2 regions of the Streptomyces sp. NPDC091289 genome follow, and region 1 is predicted to be linked to the other one. Evidence: riboswitches for the same ligand, from Rfam matches in the RefSeq annotation. Region 1 holds a riboswitch; the other holds the start of a gene.

The links. A riboswitch is a leader RNA that binds a small molecule or an ion and turns the genes downstream of it on or off. The one in region 1 is predicted to bind glycine.
Region 2: linked by a shared signal. The riboswitch ahead of gcvT (glycine cleavage system aminomethyltransferase GcvT) and the one ahead of gcvP (aminomethyl-transferring glycine dehydrogenase) in region 1 are both predicted to bind glycine.

The regions. Positions count from the first base shown of each region.
Region 1 is NZ_JBIVUT010000003.1:9,760-13,158, reverse strand. It holds gene gcvP (aminomethyl-transferring glycine dehydrogenase) at 1-2,010, opposite strand, end outside; glycine riboswitch at 2,204-2,301, opposite strand; gene ACIQPT_RS04210 (PRC-barrel domain-containing protein) at 2,434-2,805, shown strand; gene ACIQPT_RS04205 (DNA polymerase IV) at 2,727-3,399, opposite strand, start outside.
Region 2 is NZ_JBIVUT010000024.1:53,566-56,964, forward strand. It holds gene ACIQPT_RS28840 (enhanced serine sensitivity protein SseB) at 3-773, opposite strand; gene ACIQPT_RS28845 (AAA family ATPase) at 846-1,538, opposite strand; glycine riboswitch at 1,713-1,810, shown strand; gene gcvT (glycine cleavage system aminomethyltransferase GcvT) at 1,985-3,109, shown strand; gene gcvH (glycine cleavage system protein GcvH) at 3,242-3,399, shown strand, end outside.

The DNA of each region.
Region 1 (3,399 bases):
GCCGCAGATGTCGGCGACGTGCTCCTCGAACACCCCGTGCGTGGACGGGTAGGTGATCATGAGCACGGCCAGCTCGTCGCGGTGCTGCTCGATCTTGGCGCGCAGGTCCGCGATGTCGACCTCGCCGTCGTCGGCGGTCTTCACCACGACGACCTTCATGCCGGCCATGACGGCGCTGGCGGCGTTGGTGCCGTGCGCGGAGGACGGGATGAGACAGACGGTGCGCTGGTCGTCGCCGTTGGCCCGGTGGTACGCCCGGACGGCCAGCAGACCCGCGAACTCACCCTGGGAGCCGGCGTTGGGCTGGATGGACACCGCGTCGTAGCCGGTGACCTCGGCGAGGCGCTCCTCCAGCTCACGGATGAGGGTGAGGAAGCCCTGCGCCTGCTCGGCCGGGGCGAAGGGGTGCAGCGCGCCGAACTCGGGCCAGGTGATCGACTCCATCTCGGCGGTCGCGTTCAGCTTCATGGTGCAGGAGCCGAGCGGGATCATGCCGCGGTCCAGCGCGTAGTCGCGGTCGGCGAGCTTGCGCAGGTAGCGCAGCATCGCGGTCTCGGAGCGGTGCTGGTGGAAGACCGGGTGGGTCAGGATGTCGTCGGAGCGCAGCAGCGCCTCGGGCAGCGTGTCGGCGACCGTGGCGTCCAGCGCCTCGATGTCGCCCTCGGCGCCGAAGGCGGCCCAGACGGTGGAGATCTGCGCCCGGGTGGTGGTCTCGTCGCAGGCGATGGAGACGTGGTCGGCGTCGACGAGGCGGAGGTTGACCCCGCGCTCCCGGGCGTCCGCGACGATGCCGGCGGCCTTGCCGGGGACGCGCACGGTCAGGGTGTCGAAGAACGCGCCGTGCACGACGTCGACGCCGGCGCTCCGCAGACCGTCGGCCAGGATCGCGGCGAAGCGGTGGGTGCGCCGGGCGATCGTCCGCAGCCCCTCGGGGCCGTGGTAGACCGCGTACATCCCGGCCATGACGGCGAGGAGGACCTGCGCGGTGCAGATGTTGCTGGTGGCCTTCTCGCGGCGGATGTGCTGCTCGCGGGTCTGCAGGGCCAGGCGGTAGGCCTTGTTGCCGTCGGCGTCGACGGAGACGCCGACGAGGCGGCCGGGCAGGGAGCGGGCGAACTTCTCGCGGACCGCCATGAAGCCGGCGTGCGGGCCGCCGAAGCCCATCGGGACGCCGAAGCGCTGGGTGGTGCCGACCGCGATGTCCGCGCCGAGCGCGCCGGGCGAGGTGAGCAGCGTGAGGGCCAGCAGGTCGGCGGCGACGGTGACGATCGCGCCGAGCTCGTGGGCCTGCTCGATGACGGGCTCGATGGCGCGCACGGCACCGGAGGCGCCCGGGTACTGGAGCAGGACGCCGAAGACGCCGCGCTCGGCGATCTCGGCGGGGATGCCGTCGCTCAGGTCGGCGACGACGACCTCGACGCCGGTGGGCTCGGCGCGGGTCTCGATGACCGCGACGGTCTGGGGCAGGGTGTCGGCGTCGACCAGGAAGACGCCCTTCTTGACCTTGCCGACGCGCCGGGCGAGCGCCATCGCCTCGGCGGCCGCGGTGCCCTCGTCGAGCAGGGAGGCGCCCGAGGTGGGCAGCCCGGTCAGCTCGGCGACCATCGTCTGGAAGTTCAGGAGGGCCTCGAGGCGGCCCTGGGAGATCTCCGGCTGGTACGGCGTGTAGGCCGTGTACCACGCGGGGTTCTCCATGACGTTGCGCAGGATCACCGGCGGCGTGAAGGTGCCGTAGTAGCCGAGGCCGATCATCGGGGCCAGCACCTTGTTGCGGTCGGCCAGCGACCGCAGCTCGGCCAGGACCTCCGCCTCGGTGCGCGCCGAGGGAAGGTTCAGGGCCTCCGCGCTCTTGATCACGTCGGGCACCGCGGCGGCGGTGAGCTCGTCGAGGGAGCCGTAACCGACCTGGGCGAGCATCTTCGCCTGGGCTCCGGCGTCGGGCCCTATGTGGCGCTGCTCGAACGGAATGCCCTGCTCCAGCTGGGAGAGCGAAGTGCGACGGGGGGTCATGGTGGAGGCCTCCTGGTCTGTCACGACCTGCGAGGGGCACCACGGCGCGGGTGCCCGAACGGCCTCCCCCTCTGTCATCTCAACCTGAGAGCTTCACCGGCCCGCCCGGGGGCGTGCCGACTTTCACCGTCGGTGAGGGTCGAGCCCGTCCGAGCCTGCGCCCGCACGGATCCGCCCTGCTTTCCAGAGTGACCTCAACCGTGCGGTACGGGGGCCTGAGAGATTCCGGGGAGGAGTTGCTCCTTCGGCGCCTCCGGATTCTCCACCGGAGGACTCTCCCGCACGGGGTCAGCAGCCACTGCCAGCCTACCAGCGGCCCATACGCCGGAGCTCTCGAGTGGCCGACACCACCAATCTGCACTTGTGTGGTGCTGGTGGAGCAACAGGGACCACCCTGAGCAGTTGCGACCAGTGGGAGGCACCGTGCAGACCGATATCGATCCGCGCCGCCTGATCGGCCGCAAGGCATTCGATCGCAAGGGCGCCAAGATCGGAACGGTGGATGAGGTCTATCTCGACGATGCGACGGGCGTGCCCGAGTGGGCGGCCGTCCGCACCGGCCTGTTCAGCAGGGACGCCTTCGTCCCCCTGGAACCCAGCGAATTCGTCGAGGACGCGCTCCGCGTCCCCTTCGACCGCGCGTTGATCAAGGACGCGCCGGACTTCGGCGTCGGCCGGCACCTCTCGCCCGAGCAGGAACTGCAGCTCTACCGCCATTACGGGCTGGACTCCCCGCCCCCGGAGGATCCGGCGTCCGACCGGGACTTCGGCAAGCTGGCGGGCCAGGAGGAGTAGCCGGCCGGCTCGCGGACGAGCGGCAGCGGATCGGCGGGCCGCAGCAGCGGATCGTCGATGCGGAAGGTCTGGACCCGGCCGGGTGCGCTCCACGGTTCCTCGAACCGGACGGTGACCCGGCCGACACCGCTCCCCTGCACCCAGCCGTGCCCGTGCTCCTCGTGGTGCACATCGTGTCCGGCGGGCCAGCGCCGGGCGGCGAGCAGCTCCGCGCCGTCCGGCTCGGGCTCCGCAACGGCCTCCTCGCCGCCCTCCACGGCCGGTGCCGGGTGCTCCTGGGCCCGCTGGGCGAGTTCCCGGGCGTCGGCGGCCTGGGCGAACAGGTCCTCCTGGGTGTAGTCGGCGAGCCCCGTGACGCCGACCCCGAGCAGCCGTACGCCTCCCGTGGTGTCGACGGACTCCAGCAGCCGCGCCGCCGCCTCACGGACCACCGTGGGGTCGTCCGTGGGGCCCCTGAGGGTCTCGGAGCGGGTCAGCGTGGAGAAGTCGTAGCGGCGCACCTTCAGCACCACCGTGCGGCCCGACCGGTCGGCGGCGCGCAGCCGTTCCACGCACCGGACGGCCAGCCGCTCCACCTCGGCGCGCACCCGCACC
Region 2 (3,399 bases), on a different contig from region 1:
GGTCAGTGCCCCTCGCGCCGGTAGAAGGGGCGCACTTTCTCCCGCAGCCAGTCGCCGACGAGGTCCTGGGCCACGTCCAGCAGGACCAGGTTGACCGGCCAGGGCACCTGGACCCGGCCGAGCGCCCGGCCGATGGCGTCCATGGGCGCGCTCTGCCCCGCGCCGTCCCAGGTGGCGAACTCGACGCCGACGAAGAGCACCGGGTCGCCGCCCTCGATGCTGGCCAGGGCCCGGCGCGCGGTGCTCACCACCCCGGTGGCCTCGAACTCCTCGGAGACGGCGGTGAGGAAGTCGACCGGGTCGTGCTGCCAGTCCGGCTCGAACAGCCGGACCCGGCCGCCGGTGGCGGGCCCGTCCAGGGCGGTGCGGCCGGCCCGGCAGAGCTCGGCGACGGCGGGCGGCGGGAGCGGTATGCCGACCGCACCGCCGGGGTTCACGGCGATGCCGACCTGCGGGGGCAGGCCCCGGGCGAAGTCGCGGGCGGGCGCGACGGCGAAGGACATGTGGCTGCCGACGCAGCTGAGGAACTGGGCCTCGGAGCTGAAGACGGGGACGAAGGCCGCGCCGTCGATCTCCATCATCGGCAGGTCGAGGTCCGCGCTCGCGGGGCTGCCGCCGGCCGGCAGCGGCACCCAGACGGAGCTGCGGCCGAGCACCTCGACGAGGCGGCCGCCCGCGTCCGGGACGCCGAGCGAGGCCGTCAGCACCTCTTCGAGCTCGTTGGCGGGCCACCCCTGCTGGGGGTGCGCCGGTGCGGGTGCCGGAATGTCCACTGCCTCTGTGCCCTCTCTCCACCGCTTCGGCCGCGCGCGGCGGCCGTCCTGCTCCGGCCAGCACCCTAACCTTCAGCGGGCGGTGGAAGCCCCGGCGTCGGTGAAGGAGATCCGGCCGAGCGCCCCCGCGGCCACCCGGTCCAGCAGCACCGCGGAGGCGCAGCCGGCGGGCAGCAGCCCCTGTTCGGTGTCGCGGAGCAGCCGGGCCACCGCGTGCCGGTGGCGGGCGAAGGCGTAACCGGAGACCCCGCGTCCGCGCTCGCGCTGCCCCTGCCGGGCCACCTCGGGCGTCACGTCGAGCAGGATCAGATGGAGGGTGTGGCCCCGGCTCACGGCGTGCCGGGCGAGCCAGCGGCGTACCCAGGTCTGGGTCCCGCAGTCGTGCACGACGACGGATTCACCGGAGCGCAGGGCGTTCCAGAGGCCGAGGTAGTGCGCGGCGCGGACCAGGGGGCGGTAGAGGGCGTAGGGAAGTAACCGGGGCAGGGCGGCGGCCCAGCTGTCGCGGGTGTTCTGGGAGTCGATGGCGCGGCCGCGCGCGGCCCGCCGGATGAGGGTCGACTTGCCGCTGCCGGGGAGTCCGGAGACCACGACGACGTCACCGGCGGTGAAATCGAGGCGGTACGGGCCGCAACGGGCGCGCCCGCGCAGGTCGCGTACCACCGGCGCATGCGTCGTCAGCAGTTCCCGTACGGGTGCGCCGGGCTGTGCGGGCATCGCGCCGTGCGCTCCCCCCGCGGTCGGTGCCGACCGCTGCAACGTCATCGCCCATCCCCCTGCCGTCGGGTCACCCACGCCTGCCCCTGAGTGTAAAGAAAAGGTAATGCCGCACAACCGACCCCGGGGCCGGTCGCTCCGTCTTCACCTGCATGGGGACCAGGCCCCCCACTCTCCTCCCATGCGTGCAATGATGGCCCCGCCAACTGCATACCGGCCGTTCGAATCCGCGCGGGAGAGTTCCGGCCACACTGTGAGCCGGGCGCCGAAGGAGCAAGATCCTCCCTTGAATCTCTCAGGCCCCGTACCGCGTGGATGAGGCAGATCTGAAAAGCGAGCCGCCCCGCGGCTCCACCCAAGGTGCAAGCCGAGCCCTCTGAACAGGGGCGCCCTCCAGGGGCATACCCCGTCGGGGGCTATCGGCGAACCTCTCAGGTTCCGATGACAGATGGGGAGGATTCGTCCTGACGTCGTCATGCCCTGGAGCCGTATCCATGAGCACTGCCCCCCGTCTTACCGCCCTCGACGCGCTGCACCGCTCGCTCGGCGCCACCATGACCGACTTCGCGGGCTGGGACATGCCCCTGCGGTACGCCAGCGAGCGCGACGAGCACAACGCCGTACGCACCCACGCCGGCCTCTTCGACCTGTCGCACATGGGCGAGATCACCGTCACCGGCCCCGAGGCCGCGGCCTTCCTGAGCTACGCGCTGGTGGGCAACATCGCCACCGTCGGCAACGGCCGCGCCCGCTACACGATGATCGTCCAGGAGGACGGCGGGATCGTGGACGACCTGATCGTCTACCGCCTGGGAGAGACGGGGGCCACCGAATATATGGTCGTCGCCAACGCGGGCAACGCGCAGATCGTGCTGGACGCGCTGACCGCCCGCGTCGGAGGCTTCGACGCCGAGGTGCGCGACGACCGGGACGCGTACGCGCTGCTCGCGGTCCAGGGCCCCGAGTCGCCCGCCATCATGAAGGCCGTCACCGACGCCGACCTGGACGGGCTGAAGTACTACGCGGGCCTGCCGGGCGCGGCCGCCGGGGTCCCGGCGCTCATCGCCCGTACCGGCTACACCGGCGAGGACGGCTTCGAGCTCTTCGTCGCGCCCGAGCACGCCGAGCAGCTGTGGCGCGCCCTGACCGAGGCCGGCTCGGCCCACGGACTGATCCCCTGCGGGCTCTCCTGCCGGGACACGCTGCGCCTGGAGGCGGGCATGCCGCTGTACGGGCACGAGCTGACGACCGCGCTCACCCCGTTCGACGCGGGCCTGGGCCGGGTCGTGAAGTTCGAGAAGGAGGGCGACTTCGTCGGGCGCGAGGCCCTGCAGGCCGCCGCCGAGCGGGCCGAGACCGCCCCGCCGCGCAAGCTGGTCGGCCTCATCGCCGAGGGCCGCCGCGTCCCGCGCGCCGGTTTCCCGGTCGTCGCCGACGGCAAGGTGATCGGCGAGGTCACCTCCGGCGCCCCCTCCCCGACCCTGGGCAAGCCGATCGCCATGGCCTATGTGGACGCGGCCTTCGCCGCGCCGGGCACCGAGGGCGTGGGCGTGGACATCCGCGGCACGCACGAGCCGTACGAGGTCGTCGCGCTGCCGTTCTACAAGCGCCAGAAGTGATATCCCGGGAACGACCGGGGACAATCCGGTCCTTCCCGCCGCGCGCAGGCGTCACGGAAGTGACGTACCTCCGTCTCACACCGTAAGACCACCGTTCATCAGCACTCCCCCGCGTACAGGAGAATTCAGGTCATGAGCAACCCCCAGCAGCTGCGGTACAGCAAGGAGCACGAGTGGCTGTCGGCCCTCGAGGACGGCGTCGCCACCATCGGCATCACGGAGTACGCGGCCAACGCGCTCGGTGACGTCGTCTACGCCCAGCTCCCGGAGGTCGGCGACACGGTGACCGC